Regions from separate parts of the Dyella thiooxydans genome, predicted to be linked through region 2. Evidence: predicted binding sites of a transcription regulator. Region 2 holds the regulator's gene; the other holds the start of a gene.

Region 1 (7,524 bases), 590 kb from region 2:
GCTCTTCGGCGGTAAAGCCGCGAGCGGACCGCGCTGCCGACTTGGCGGTCGATTTGGTCGTCGATCCGGCCACCGATTTGGCCGCCGGCTTCGCTGCGGACTTCTTGCCACCTTTCTTTTCCGCCATGTCCATCTCCTTTGCAGTGTGTCGATCCTGACTCGACGGGGATCAGCGCCGCTCCTGCACCCTGAGCAGGTTGCCGGCCGGGTCGCGTACCGCGCAATCGCGTACGCCGTAGGGCTGCATGGTCGGCTCTTCCACGATCTCCGCGCCACTCGCCTGGATCCGCTCGAACGCGGCATCCAGGTCCGGCGTCGCCAGCAGCAGCATGGCGTAGGTGCCCTTGGCCATCATTTCGGCAATCGTGCGCTTCTCGTCCTCGGTGACGCCGGGACTGGCCGACGGCGGAGCCAGCACGATGGAGGTTTCCGGCTGCCCCTGCGGTCCGACGGTGATCCAGCGCAGGCCCTGGTAGCCGACGTCGTTGCGCACCTCGAAGCCCAGCGTATCGCGGTAGAACGCCAACGAGGCGTCCGGGTCGGTGTGCGGAAGAAAGCTGGCGTGGATGGCGATTTCCATGGCGTTGGCCTCAGGTGTGGAAGGAGTGGTCATGCTAGATCGGGCTCGTCCGCCGGCGCTTCTCGATTCCTGACCGGTCGCGTCACCTGCCGGGCCACGCACGAGGGCATCCCGCGCGTGGCCTCCGCCGCCTCGCGCCGGTAGGCACCGGGAGACACGCCGACCAGCTCGGTGAAGCGGGTGGTGAACGTGCCCAGCGAGGCGCATCCGACCGCGTAGCAGACCTCGGTCACCTGCAGATCGCCCCGCCGCAGCAGCGCCATCGCCCGCTCGATGCGGCGGGTCATCAGGTACGCGTAGGGCGACTCGCCGAACGCCAACCGGAATTGCCGGCTCAGGTGGCCGGCGGACATGTGCACGCTGCGCGCCAGCGCCTCGACGTTCAGCGGCCGCGCGTATTCGCGGTCGATGCGATCGCGCACCCGCCGCAGGCGGGCGAGGTCGCGCAGATGGCGGGACGGGTCGGATGGGTGGGCCACGCCGGGATTCTCCCACGCACGTCGCATGGGCATACAGCCTCGCGCAGGCCCGGCCCGCGCCGGTCCCCGTGCGTGAAACGGGAGCCGTGGTGAATATCCATCCGATCGGCAAACCGACGCCTGACCTGCGAACGGATCCGCGCGCGCCCCGCCCTTCGTTCCGCAGGAAGGCGGCGCGCAAGCACCGGCGTGCCCGGCGGCATCCTGGCGCGGGCGAGTTGCATTGCATCGCGCTGCGCGTGGCCTGCGGCACGCCGGCACCCTGCACCTGGTTGCGACGGCGTGCCGGCCGGGAAGACCTTGCCTGTCCGGCCGGGCGCGACGCCGCCACGCCCTCTCACCGGCCGCGTGTCACACCGCGGCGATCACCGCATCGGTATCGACCACCGCGGCAAACTCATCGCGCAGGTCGCTGAGCGCACTGGCATGCACCTCCGCCGCGGGGCGCATCGTGCCGTCCATACCCATGCGCTCGAACGTCGCGGTGGCGTCGGCGACGATGCTGGTGGCGAAACCGAAGTTGCCGGCCATGCGCGTGGTGGTGGACACGCAATGGTTGGTGGTCAGCCCGACGATCACCAGGCCTTCGATGCCGGCGTCGCGCAGGTCGCGCTCAAGCGTGGTGCCGATGAACGCGCTGTTGACCGACTTGCGGTAGACCGGCTCGCCCTCGTGCGGCACGGCCTCGGGCTTGGGCCGATGGCCCGGCGTGCCCGGGCGGAAGGCGCCGTCCGGCGCGGCCGAGTCGTGCTGCACGTGGATCACCGGGCGACCCTTTGCACGAAACGCCGCCAGCAGACGGGCGATGTTCGCCTCGGCATCCGGGTTGTTGCGGGCGCCCCAGCGGGGATCGTTGAAACCCTGCTGGACATCGATCACGATCAGCGCGGTCTTGCGGGGAAGGATCATCGTCACGGTCGTTCTGCCTGTCGCATGCGCCTGGATCCGGCGCGGTGGCGGCATGGTCCGGGCCGATGCCACCCGCTCCAAAACGCCGATGGACCCATCGGCCTCGCCGATCACCTCACTCTCCGCCTATGGACATCGAACTCCGTCATTGCCGGGCGTTGATCGCCCTTGCCGAACAGCAGGGCATCGCCCGCGCGGCCAAGGCCCTGGGCGTGGCGCAGTCGACGCTTTCCGAAGCGCTGTTCTCGCTCGAACGCGTGGTCGGCTTCGCGATCACCGAGCGCACGCCGGGCAGCGGCGCGACGCTTACCCGTCAGGCTTCAGCGCTGCTGCCCCACGCGCGGCGGCTGTTGCAGGTCGCCGACGAGACGATGGCCTTCGCACGTGGCTTGCAGCCGCAGCGGTCGTTTGCCATCGGTGCGTCGGAATCGGTCGGCACCTACGTGCTGCCGGACGTGCTGGAGCGTCTGCGCGAGACCTGGCCCGCGCTCATCGTGCAGGTGCGCACCGGGCTCTGCGCGGAGCTGCGCCAGCTGGTCTCGGCAGGCCGGCTGCAGGCCGCCATCACCATCGGCCCGAGCATCGACCAGGCCGTGCCACCCGACCAGACCCTGCTGCAGCTGACGCGATCGAGACTGGCGCTGTTCCGGGCGCCAGGCACCACCGAACCGGCGCTGGTGCCCGGCCTGCCGGCACCCGCGATCTGCGTGCCCGACCCGGAGGGCGCACTCAACGCGCTGCTCTCCACCTGGCTGCGCCACCTCGGGGTTCCCGCGACGCTGCATTCGGCCGGTTCGGTGGAGGCGGTGAAACGGCGGGTGGCGTCCGGCGGCGAGCTGGGCGCCCTGCCGCGCTACGCCGTCGACGCCGAACTGGCTCAGGGTGAACTGGTGGAGGTCGCCACGTCGCAACCACTGCCGGCGATGATGCTGGAGGTCACCGCGCTCGACGGCGCAGCCATCGAAGAACCCCTGGCCGGTCTGCTGGACGAGCTGCGCCGGATCCGGCTCTAGGCGGCCCCGCCCGCCCCCCCGCGCCGGTGGGCAGGCGGCTCACTGGCTAGGGGTGACCGCCGTCCTGACCTTTGTCCCTGCGCCCCTTGTCCTGGTCCGACCGGCCCTTGTCACCCTTGCCGCGCGCCTTGGGCACCGGCTGCGAGTGCGGCTGTTGTGGCTGGGCACGCTGCTGCAGTGGCTGCTGGACGCCCTGCTGCGGACGGCTCCGCGGCTCCTGCGGCCGGTCGTTCTGCAGGGGCCGGCTGCGCGACGGCTCGTTGCGACGATGCTGCTCGAGAATCTGTCTGCTCACCGTCTCGCGTGACTGGTAGCGGTAGTTGCGGGACTCGATCGAACGCTGCTGCTCCAGTTGGCGGGGGTAGCGGCTGCCGGTGTAGCTGCGCTGATAGGTCGGCAGTGGCGCCGGTGCCGGCACGGAGCGGCGATTCCAGTGATCCCACCCGCTGCGCTGCCGTTCCCAACCAGGCCCCCAGTGTTCGCCCCAGCGCGGAGGCGCGCTCGGCAGCCAGCCGCGGAAGTAGGGCGGCGGACGACGGTAGTAGCGCACCGGAATGCGCAGGATGAACAAGGGCACGTAAGCCGGCGAAACCAGGTACCAAGGCCCGTTGTACCAGGTGCTCCAATACCAGCCGTCGTCCACGTACACCCAGTACAGGCCGTCGTAGAAGAAGTAGTTCTGGTCGATGCGCGGGTCGTAGTACACCGGGTAGCCGGGAATGCGCTCGAACGTCGGATACGTCGATACGACGAAGCCCAGGCTCACGCCGCGGTCGCTGATGCCTATGCTCAGCCGGGTCTGGGCCCAGGCCTGGGTGCAGGCCACGGGAGAGAGGAAGATCGCCAGGGCGAGAATCACGTAACGCATGGTCTGGACTCCCTTGAATGGTCGGTGTCGCGCTGCCTCGGTTGCCCTCGCGCGCGTTCGACTCCGGCCGCCGCAACGCAAATAGGGATCGTCACCGTAACCCCGCGTCGAGGTCGCCGACTTGTCCAGGATCAAACGGTGCTCAGGTCGGGGGAACGGCGAGGGCAGATCCAGGGGTCATCCGCCCCTGCGGAGCCACGCCCACCCCACGCGGCGCAACGGCATCGCGGTCGGCGCCCGCCGCCGGCGCGGATGCCGGACGAACCGGCATCGGTACGCCCCTCGACACCCCACCAGCGGCCTGCCGTCAGGCCCGGCCGCCACTCAAGTACGCCCCGTGCGGGCCGATAACCGAACGCACGGTCCGGCACCCGGACGTGGCCCGCCTGACGGCAGGCCGCGAAAGCGATCGATCGCCCCTGCAACGATGACTCCGCCCGGGACGCGCCCACGCAGAACCGACGAGATTTGGATTGGCCCGAACATGACCTCGCCGCTGAAGAAGATCGTCGCCACCCAGGTGGTTGCGGGCATGTACGTCCGGAAGATCGAGGGCAACTGGCTGGATCATCCGTTCTGGCGGGGATCGTTCCTGGTCGAGCCCGGCGAAACCCTGGTCACGCTGCGCGCGCTGGGGCAGCAGGGTGTGTGGATCGACACCAGCAAGGGGCTGGATCTGGCATCCGGACCGGTGACGCCTTCCGCGGCGCCCGTCATCGAGACGACGCCGGAGCCGTCGCCCGAACGCTCGGACTTCGGCGACGACTACGCGGCGGCCGAAGCCATCCGCGAACGCGCCAAGGGCGTGGCGAAGTCGCTGTTCGGCGAAGCGCGCATGGGCAAGGCGCTGAGCATGGACGCCGCCGCCGAGGTGGTGGACGAGATCAACGAGGTGATTGCCCGCAACCCTGCGGCGATGCTGAGCGTGGTCCGCCTGAAGAACAAGGACGACTACACCTATCTGCACTCGGTCGCCGTCGCCGCGCTGATGATCGCCCTCGGCAAGCGCCTGGGCTATGAGGGCGAGGCACTGAAGGAGTTCGGCGTGGCGGGCCTGCTGCACGACATCGGCAAAGTCGGGATCTCCGACGCGGTCCTCAACAAGCCCGGTCGCCTCAGCCCGCTGGAGTTGGCCACCGTGCGGCAGCACCCGCAGGTGGGCTGGGACATCCTCAGCCGTGAATCGGCCGCCGGTCCGATGGCACTGGATGTGGCCCTGCATCACCACGAGAAGACCGACGGTACCGGCTACCCACACAGGCTGTCCGGCGACGCACTGAGCGAGGTCGCACGCATGGGTGCGATCTGCGACGTCTACGATGCGATCACTTCCGAGCGCTGTTACAAGCCCGGCTGGGAGCCGGCCGAAGCCATTCGCCGCATGGCCGAGTGGCAGGAAGGCCATTTCGACCGGCGGATCTTCCATGTCTTCGTGAAGCTGATCGGCATCTATCCCACCGGCACACTCGTGCGACTGGCATCCCAGCGACTGGCCGTGGTACTGGTGCAGGGCAACGGCAGCGCGCTGAACCCGATCGTGCGACTGATCTGCACCCTTCCCGAGCGCGCGCGGCTGGAGCCGGAGACGCTGGACCTGGAGGACTCGGACGATCGCATCGTCGCCATCGAAGATCCCGCCCATTGGGATCTGGATGTACCCGCCCTGCTGCGCGCATGAAGCCGGCACAGCTCCCGCCGGCCCGCCCGCAGGCATCCTGAAGCCCATGAAGAACGACCTGTCCAGCAATCCTTTGCGCCAGCTCTACCGGCGCACCTACGTCCTGCGCGTGCTGGGCATGGGGCTCGGCACCCTGCCCATCGCCGTCGTGCTGCAGCAGCGGCATGGAAGCTGGCAGGCCTGGGCATGGGCGGTGCTGGTCTGCTTCGCCTGGCCGCACCTCGCCTTCCTGATGGCCCGCCATGGCAGGGACCCGGCCGCTGCCGAACGACGCAATCTGCTGCTCGACTCGTTCTTCGCCGGCACCTGCGCCCCGCTGATGCATTTCAATCTGCTGCCGTCGGTCGTGCTCATCGCCGTGGTGGCAGCGGACAAGGTCACCACCGGCATCCGCGGGCTGTGGCTTCGCTCGCTGGGCTGGACCGCCGCCGGCATCGTGCTGGGCGGGCTGCTCACCGGCTTCGCTGCCGCCCCCGCTTCCGACATGGCGGTGGTGGTGGCCAGCCTGCCTATCCTGGTGATCCACACGCTGGTGGTCAGCGCGATCAGCTACAGCCTGGTGCGCCGGGTGCAGTTGCAGAACCTGCGCCTGAAGGAACTGGCCCATACCGACCCGCTGACCGGCCTGCACACCCGACGCCACTGGGAACAGGGCATTGCCGCGATGCTGGCGGCGCTGCGCCCGGATGCCACCGCCACGCTGTTGCTGATCGACCTGGATGACTTCAAGGTGGTCAACGACACCCACGGCCATCCGATCGGCGACGACGTGTTGCGCGCGATCGGCGCCATCGTGCGCGAACACGCGGCCGACCGCGGTCTGGCCGGACGGCTGGGGGGTGACGAAATCGCCCTCGTACTGCCTGTCGATTCGTCCGCGGCGGGTGCGATCGCCGAGCGCATCCGCGCCGACGTGGAGAGCCTGCGCTTTCCGCTGGCACCCTCGCTGCGCTGCTCGGTGAGCATCGGGATCGCCTCCCGGCCGCGCGGTGAAAACCATCCGCGCCAATGGATCGAAGCCGCGGATCGTGCGCTCTACCAGGCCAAGGACGCAGGCAGAAACCGCGTCGGCAGCCACGCACCGGACCTGCCGCCGCTCTGACGCGCCGGGTTCCTTCGTCGGCGGGTGCACCCGCCGACTCCATGCGTCAGCCGACGATCCGCATGATCGACTCCAGGCGCAGCACCCCTGCCCGGAGCCCGCGCGAAGACGGCTGGTGCAGATGATTGGCGCGCCATCGCACCCGACGTGGCTCCCGGTCTCGATCTTTGCGGAACCATCCGGTGCAACGGCGCCCATGCGCATCGACTCCGTTGCAGCCACTTCGGCATCCTCGATCGTCATGCTCCCGCAGAGGGCACCAACTGCGGCACCTGCAGTCGCGACACGCCGACGGGTCGGCAGGTGGCGAACCGGCGGCGGTCGCCCGGACCGCCGGGTCGCCAGCATGGCGACGAAGGTGCCGGCAGCGACTGCCGCATGATCCTGATCGAACCGGGCTTCGCCGAGAGGCACCCGCCGGTCGACAAGCCCGCTGCCGCGTCCCGCCCCGCGCAGCCGTCCCGTGGCATCCGGTCGCACCCCGCGCCATGGCGGACCCGCCTGACATGGATCAGACCGCTCGCACCACCCGGGCCGATAGCGTGTGCCCCGAACGCTGATCGAATCGAACGACACGCTCGCCGGGCAGGACGCTTTCCGAGATCAGTGCACGCGACAGGGGCCCGGTTGTCGCTGCAGGAGACGGAACCATGAACATTCGTCACATGTTTTTACCCGTGTTCGCACTGGCGCTGGCCTGGGCCGGCCACGCGAACGCCACCACCTCCAACCTGCAGAGCCCGGCCGAATACACACCGACCGTGACCTTCACCCTGAAGACCGATGTCGGCTCGTTCGGCATGGGCTTCCGCGGCGTGGGCGGCGCCATCGACGGCCAGCTCAACCCCACCCTGAAGGTGCCCGCCGGGGCGATCGTGCAGATCAACCTGATCGA
Region 2 (7,524 bases):
ACCTGCTGGCCGAGCGGGTGCCGATCCGCAACATGCGCTCGATCGTCGAATCGTTGGCGGAGCACGCCAGCCAGAGTCAGGATCCCGGCGTCCTCACCTCCGCCGTCCGCGTCACCCTGGGCCGGCAGATCGTGCAGGAGATCACCGGGCTGGGCACCGAGGTGCCGGTCATCACGCTGGCGCCGGAGCTGGAGCAGATCCTCACCCAGTCGCTCACCGGCAGCGGCGGCACCGGCGCCGCGGTGGAGCCGGGCCTGGCCGACCGCCTGCAGCAGGGCGTGGCCGAGGCCGCGCGCAAGCAGGAAATGAGCGGCGAACCGGCCGTGCTGCTCGTTTCGCCGCCGCTGCGGCCGTGGCTCGCGCGCTTCACCCGCCACGTGGCACAGAACCTGCACGTACTCGCTTACAACGAGGTGCCTGACAACCGCCGGGTGCGGCTGGTGCAGGCGCTGGGACGCTGAGCGAGGAATCCGACATGAGCACTGACCGACACGTCACGAGCGGGCCGAACGCGGACCACCGCCGTCCGGCCGCGCAGGACTGGCACCGCGTAGCGGGTCATCCCGCCGGGATCCTCGTCCTGACCGACACCCCGGTTCGCCGCGCCGCCACCCGTGCGCCGGCGCCGATCCTTCGGCCTTCGCCGCGGAGCAAGCACGCATGAAGATCAAACGTTTCGTCGCCCCGGACATGCGCCAGGCCATGCGCCTGGTGCGTGAGGAGCAGGGCCCCGATGCGGTGATCCTGTCCACCCGTCGCCTGCCCGAAGGCATCGAGATCATCGCCGCACTGGACTACGACGAGGCGCTGGTGCGCGAGGCTGCCCGCCACGGCGCCCCGGCCGCCAGTGACGTGGCACCGACGCCGGAAGTCAAACTGCCGACGCCGGCCGAACACGTGCCGGCCGCCCGTCACGGTCGCCTCGGCCGTCGCCTGCTGCAGGACACCCCGGAGCCGACCGCCGAGGCAACGCCCGCCGCCGTCGCTGCGCCGGCCGATCGGCTGCCGCCGGCATCCCGGCCCGCTGCGCCGGCGCGTCCCTATGGTGAGGATGTGGCGGAGGACACCGTGGCCCTGTCGCAGGCGGTCCGCCGTGCCCCGGTCCCGCCGGCCGCACCCGCATCGAACGCCTCGAACGCGCCGGCACGCGTCGCCATGCCGGTGGCGCGTCGCAGCGCCGCCCCGGTGGCCGCGGAGACCGCGCCGGCGCCGAAGCCTGCCGCGGCGACCCCATCGGCCCCGGCTCCGGTCCCCGCCCCGGCGCCGGCCGAGGCGAAGGCTGCCGCGAACGAGGCCCCGACCGTGCACCCGGCCATCGAGCGCGCCATGCAGGACACCGCGCGCATGCGCGCCGAGCTGGGCTTCCTGCGCGAGATGCTGGAAATGCAGCTGTCCAGCCTGGCCTGGAACGACATGGAGCGCCGCCACCCGCTGCGCGCCCGCGTACTGCGTGAACTCACCCGCCTGGGCATCGACGCCGACGTCGCCCGCAAGCTCGCCGACGACCTGCCCGAACAGATCAGTGCCGAACAGGCGCGCTACCTGCCGCTGGGCATGCTCAGCCGCAGCGTGGCGATCAGCGGCCGCGGCGACAGCGATGGCGGAATGACCGCCCTGGTCGGTCCGACCGGCGTGGGCAAGACCACCACGATTGCCAAACTCGCCGCCAGGGCGGTGGTGCGTCACGGCGCCGCCAACGTGGCGCTGGTCAGCACCGACCACTACCGCATCGGCGCCGCCGCCCAGCTGGAGCACTACGGCCGCCTGATGGGCGTGCGCGTGTACCCGGCCGACGACGCGGCGAGCCTGCGCCAGGTGCTGGAGATGTTGAAGGGCAAGCACACCGTGCTGATCGACACCGCCGGCGTGTCCGGCACCGATCCGCGGCTGGAGCAGCAGATGGATGTGCTCAACGAGGTCGCCCACAGCGACGGCATCGCGTTGCGCATCTCGCTGGTGCTGGCGGCCAATTCGCAGTCGCAGTCGCTGGAGGAATCGGTGCGCGCCTACATGCCGCTGGAGCCGGCCAGCGTGGTGCTGACCAAGCTCGACGAGGCGCCGAACCTCGGTGGCGCGTTGTCGGTGCTGATCCGCCACAGGCTGCCGCTGGACTACACCACCGACGGCCAGCGCGTGCCGGAAGACCTCGCCGTGGCCGACGCCCGCGTGCTGGTGCTGCGCGCCGCGCACGCGCTGAAGACAGCCGCGCCGCCGCTGGACGACGGCATGCTGGCCGAGCGCTTCGGTTTCCAGGTGGCCCACGCATGAGCGCGTTGTCCACCCTCAACGACTTTTCCGGCGCCGCGGCGGATGCGCATGCGCCTTCCATGAATCAGGCCTGGGGACTCAAGCAGATGGTTTCGTCGATCACCGACACCGGCATCGTCACCCCCGACCATGGCGTCGGGACGCAGGCGGCCAATCTCGATCGGCGCATCTCCGGCCACCGCTGCCGCACCATCGCCGTGTGCGGCGGCAAGGGTGGCGTGGGCAAGACCACGGTGGCGGTGAACCTGGGCATGACCCTGGCGATGATGGGGCGCGACACGCTGCTGCTGGATGCCGACGTGGGCCTGGCCAACGTCGACGTGCTGCTCGGCCTGGCGCCCTCGCGCCACCTCGGCCACATGCTCGACGGCCAGTGCAGCCTGCAGGACCTGGTGATGGAGGCGCCGCACGGGCTGAAGGTGATTCCCGCCGGTTCCGGCGCGCGTCGGCTGGCGCAGATGGGCTCGGGCGAGCAGGCCGCGGTGATCCGCGCCTTCGACGAGCTGCCGCAGGTACCGGATTTCCTGCTGGTGGACACCGCCGCCGGCATTTCCGACTCGGTGTCGATGTTCGCCGCCGCGGCCGACGACGTGCTGCTGGTGGTGTGCGACGAGCCGGCTTCGATCACCGACGCCTATGCGATGGCCAAGGTGCTCAGCCGGGATTTCGGGGTGAAGCGGCTGCACATGGTGGCCAACATGGTGCGCAACCTGGGCGAAGCCCGCGCGCTGCACCAGAAGCTGGCCCGGGTGACCGACCGGTTCCTCGATGTGATGCTGGATTTCATGGGTTGGGTGCCGCAGGACGAGCGTCTGCGCCAGGCCATCCGCCGCCAGAACGCGGTGGTGGACATGGCCCCGGGCAGTCGCTCGTCACAGGCATTCAAGCAATTGGCAGGTGCGGCCGATACATGGGCAGAACCCGATCGTCGGGGGCTCGGCCGCATCGCTTTCTTCAGTGGTCAGGCTGCACCGGCGACGGGGTGGTGAGATGAGCGTGGCAACGGAATATCTGCAACTTCAACGGCAAAGCGCCGACGAACTGGTGAAAACGCATGCGCCGCTGGTCAGGCGCATCGCCTATCACCTGATGGGGCGACTACCCCCGAGCGTCGACGTGGGCGATCTCATCCAGGCGGGCATGATCGGCCTGCTGGAGGCGGCGCGTAACTACGCGACGGATCGTTCGGCCAGCTTCGAGACGTATGCGGGCATCCGCATCCGTGGCGCGATGCTCGACGAGTTGCGAAGGACCGACTGGACCCCGCGCTCGGTTCACCGCAAGGCGCGTGAAGTCGCCGACGTGGTGCGCCAGGTCGAGATCGAGACCGGTGCGGACGCCGACGATGCGGAGGTCATGAAGCGACTGGGCATGACCGCCGACGAGTACCACCAGGTGCTGGCCGATGCCGCCAGCGCCCGGTTGCTGAGCCTCACGGCGCCGGATGACGGCGACGGAAGCCCGGCGATGGACGTGGCCGATGCCAGTGGCCTCGGTCCGGCGGAGGGACTGGAGCAGCAGGGTCTGCGTCAGGCGTTGATCGACGCGATCACCACCCTGCCGGAACGCGAGCAACTGGTGATGTCGCTGTACTACGAGCAGGAACTCAACCTGAAAGAGATTGGCGCGGTGCTTGGCGTCACCGAGTCGCGGGTCTGCCAGATCCACGGCCAGGCCATCATCCGGTTGCGCGCGCGCATGACCGGGTGGCGGGACGACGACTGAGCAACGCACGGAAACACTAGGGCTGGCGCACGACCGCGAGGCGTGCAAGTGGAGACGGGCTTGAACAAGAACATGAAAATCCTGGTGGTGGACGACTTTTCCACCATGCGGCGCATCGTGAGGAACCTCCTCGTCGAGCTCGGCTTCGCCGGCAACCTGATCCAGGAAGCCGACGACGGCGAGGCGGCCATCGCGATGCTCAAGGCCCAGCCATTCGACATGGTGGTGACCGACTGGAACATGCCGAACATGACCGGCATCGACCTGCTGCGCGCGATCCGCGCCGAGCCCACGCTCAAGACCATGCCGGTGCTGATGGTCACGGCGGAAAACAACCGCGACCAGATCATCGCCGCCGCGCAGGCCGGCGTGAACGGCTACATCGTCAAGCCGTTCACCGCTGCCACGCTGGAAGAAAAACTCACCAAGATCTTCGAGCGGCTGGCTGCCGCAGGAGCAGCCGCATGAGCGCCCAACTTTCCCTGACCCGCGAGACCCTGCCGGACGAACTGCACCAGTTGCTGACCAGCCCGGACGGCCCGGCGTTCGAACACGCGCTCGACTCCCTCGTGCGCCAGCGCGAGCAGAAATTGTTCCGCGCCCTGGGCGTACTCGCCCGCGACCTGCACGACGCGGTCAGCCGCCTCGGCGGCGACCTGGTGCAGGACGGCTATCCCGACAACGTCACCGACGCGCGCAAGCACCTGCAGGACGTGCTGGAGATGAGCTCGCAGGCGGCCCACCGCACCATCGACTTCGCCGAGCGCATGCGCCCGGAGGCCGAGTCGCTGGCCAACGACGCCAAGGTCATGCTGGACGCCTCCGATGAGATCTCGTCCGCGCCGGTGAAGGCACTGGCGCAGCAGGCCACCGAGTTCGCCGAGCACTGCACCGCCGGTCTCAACGACATGGTGCTGGCGCAGTCCTGGCAGGATCTTTCCGGCCAGCGCATCAAGAAGGTGGTCGGCTTCATCAGCTCGGTGGAGTCGGCCATGATCGAGCTGGTGCGCCTCACCGGCGCGCTGTCCGGTCGCGAGACCGAAGAAGCGGTCGAGAAGATCAACAGCCAGGACGAGGCCGACCGCCTGCTCAGCGAATTCGGCTTCTGAGGCGCCCATGATGCCGATGCCGCCCTTGCCGCGACGTCCGACCGCCGCCACGGCGGGGGGCGAAGCGATGCGCCCGTCGGGGAGGGAGATCTAGATGGATCCCTCCTTCGATGCCGAATTGCGCGACGACTTCCTGGTCGAAGCCGGTGAGCTGGTCGAGCGTCTCGGCGAGCAGCTGGTGGACCTGGAGGCGACGCCGCAGGATGCCGAGCTGCTCAACGCGGTGTTCCGCGCGTTCCATACCGTCAAGGGCGGTGCCGGCTTCCTCAACGTCGAGCCGATGGTGCAGCTGTGCCACCACGCCGAGGATCTGCTCAACGCCGCCCGCAACGGTGCGCTGCTGATCGATCCGCCGCGGATGGACGCGCTGCTCGAGGCGCTGGACCTGCTGCAGGCGATGATGGCCGCGCTGGCCGCGGGCCAATCGATGGACATGCCGCCGGCCGACCTGCTGGCGCGTCTGACGCCCGGCACCGCGAAGCCCGCCCAGGCGCCCACGCCCAAGCCGGTGGCGCCGCCGCCCCAGGCGGGTGACGGCACCATCGACGACAGCGAGTTCGAGGCCCTGCTCGATTCGCTCTACGGCACCGCCGCGCCCGGCGCGGTGACGCCCGAACCGGTCGCTGCCGCGCCGTCCGGCAGCATCGGCGATGACGAGTTCGAAGCCCTGCTGGACCAGTTGCACGGTGGCGCCGTCCCGGGGGGGCAACCGCCCGCCGCTGCCGCGGCCGCGGCGACCGCCTCCGGCGCGATCAACGACGACGAGTTCGAGGCGCTGCTCGATTCGATTCATGGCACCGGTGCTCCCGGCCAGGTTGCGGCGGCATCCGCGCCGGCCGCGGCACCCGCTCCCGTGCCGGCGCCCACTCCCGCACCGGCAGCGCCCGCCGCCGCACCGGCCCGCGCCGCGGCGCCGGCGGCCGAGGCCACGGTGCGCGTGGACACCCACCGCCTCGACGCCCTGGTCAACCAGGCCGGCGAGCTGCTGCTGCTGCGCAACCGCCTGCTCACGCTGGCCTCGCGCAACGGCGACAACACCCTGTCGTCCACCGTGGACGAACTCAACCGCGTCGCCGACGACCTGCAGAACGCCGTGCTCGGCATGCGCATGCAGCCGGTCGGTCGCCTGTTCCAGCGCTTCCCTCGCATCGTCCGCGACCTGGCCCGCCAGCTCGGCAAGGACGTGGACCTGGTGACCGAAGGCGAGGGCACCGACCTGGACCGCAGCCTGGTCGAGGCGTTGGCCGATCCGATGGTGCACCTGATCCGCAACGCCCTCGACCATGGCCTGGAAGGGCCGGAAGACCGCGAGCGCGCCGGCAAGCCGCGGCGCGGTACCGTCCGCCTGGGTGCCGCCCAGCGCGGCGAGCGCATCGTCATCTCGGTGAGCGACGACGGCCGCGGCATGAACCCCGACGTGCTCAGGCGCAAGGCGGTGGAGAAGGGCGTTATCGACGAGGCCCAGGCCGCTCGCCTGACCGAGAACGAGTGCTACGAGCTGATCTTCCGCGCCGGCTTCAGCACGGCGGCGACGGTGTCGGACATCTCCGGCCGCGGCGTCGGCATGGACGTGGTCAAGACCCGCATCACCGAACTGGGCGGCACCCTGCAGGTGACCTCGAAGCTCGGTCGTGGCAGCACGCTGGAGCTGGCGGTGCCGCTGACCCTGGCGATCCTGCGGGTGCTGATGGTGCGCGTGGGCGACCGCCTGCTGGCGCTGCCGCTGAGCAACGTGGACGAAGTGTTCGAACTGCGTCCGGGGCAGGACAGCCTGCTCGACGGCCGCATGGTCGCCTCGCATCGCGGGCGTGCGCTGGTGCTGGGCGATCTTTCCGGCTGGGCCGGTGTCACCGGCGCGTCCGGTCGGCACGTGGTGGTGCTGCACATCGGCCACCTGCGTCTGGGCTGCCTGGTGCACGAGGTGCTCGGCCGCGAGGACGTCATGGTCAAGCCGCTCGGCCACCTGTTCGAGGGCGTCGCAGGCGTGGCCGGCGCCACCGTCACCGGCGACGGCCGGCTGGCGCTGGTGCTCGACCTGGCCGGGCTGGCCGACGACAGCGGCGAGCTGCTGCCCTCGATGAGGATGACCGCCTGATGGATCTGGTCAGCATCATCGGTACGATCCTGGCCTTCGTGGTCGTGGCCGTCGGCACGGTGCTCAAGGGGTCCACCCTGGAGTCGCTGTGGAATCCGGCGGCCTTCCTGATCGTATTCGCCGGCACCTTTGCCGCGCTGATGGTGCAGACCCCGGGCAAGGTACTCAAGCGTGCCGCGGCGCTGCTGCCGATGGTGTACCGGCCGCCGGTGCACTTCCCGCAGGACCTGATCAGCCAGATCATCGGCTGGAGCGAGATCTCCCGCCGCCAGGGCCTGCTCGGCCTGGAGCCGCAACTAGGCAGCCTCGAGGACGGCTTCGCCCGCA

The links. Region 2 encodes FliA, which starts transcription of late flagellar genes. Its sites were predicted from a motif close to TAAAGTTTNNCNNNCNNNGGCCGATAA; they were not measured.
Region 1: a site for FliA is predicted at 4,174-4,200, ahead of ATSB10_RS07065 (cyclic di-GMP phosphodiesterase). Genes of this name have one in related genera too.

The regions. Positions count from the first base shown of each region.
Region 1 covers NZ_CP014841.1:1,537,241-1,544,764, forward strand. Annotated here, with positions in the region: gene ATSB10_RS07035 (iron chaperone) at 1-127, opposite strand, end outside; gene ATSB10_RS07040 (VOC family protein) at 170-613, opposite strand; gene ATSB10_RS07045 (helix-turn-helix transcriptional regulator) at 610-1,059, opposite strand; gene ATSB10_RS07050 (cysteine hydrolase family protein) at 1,411-1,968, opposite strand; gene ATSB10_RS07055 (LysR family transcriptional regulator) at 2,097-2,981, shown strand; gene ATSB10_RS07060 (hypothetical protein) at 3,028-3,849, opposite strand; gene ATSB10_RS07065 (cyclic di-GMP phosphodiesterase) at 4,334-5,527, shown strand; gene ATSB10_RS07070 (sensor domain-containing diguanylate cyclase) at 5,574-6,629, shown strand; gene nirK (copper-containing nitrite reductase) at 7,280-7,524, shown strand, end outside.
Region 2 covers NZ_CP014841.1:2,129,861-2,137,384, reverse strand. Annotated here, with positions in the region: gene flhA (flagellar biosynthesis protein FlhA) at 1-461, shown strand, start outside; gene flhF (flagellar biosynthesis GTPase FlhF) at 661-2,268, shown strand; gene ATSB10_RS09805 (MinD/ParA family protein) at 2,265-3,257, shown strand; gene ATSB10_RS09800 (RNA polymerase sigma factor FliA) at 3,259-3,993, shown strand; gene cheY (chemotaxis response regulator CheY) at 4,054-4,461, shown strand; gene ATSB10_RS09790 (protein phosphatase CheZ) at 4,458-5,102, shown strand; gene ATSB10_RS09785 (chemotaxis protein CheA) at 5,197-7,197, shown strand; gene ATSB10_RS09780 (flagellar motor protein) at 7,197-7,524, shown strand, end outside.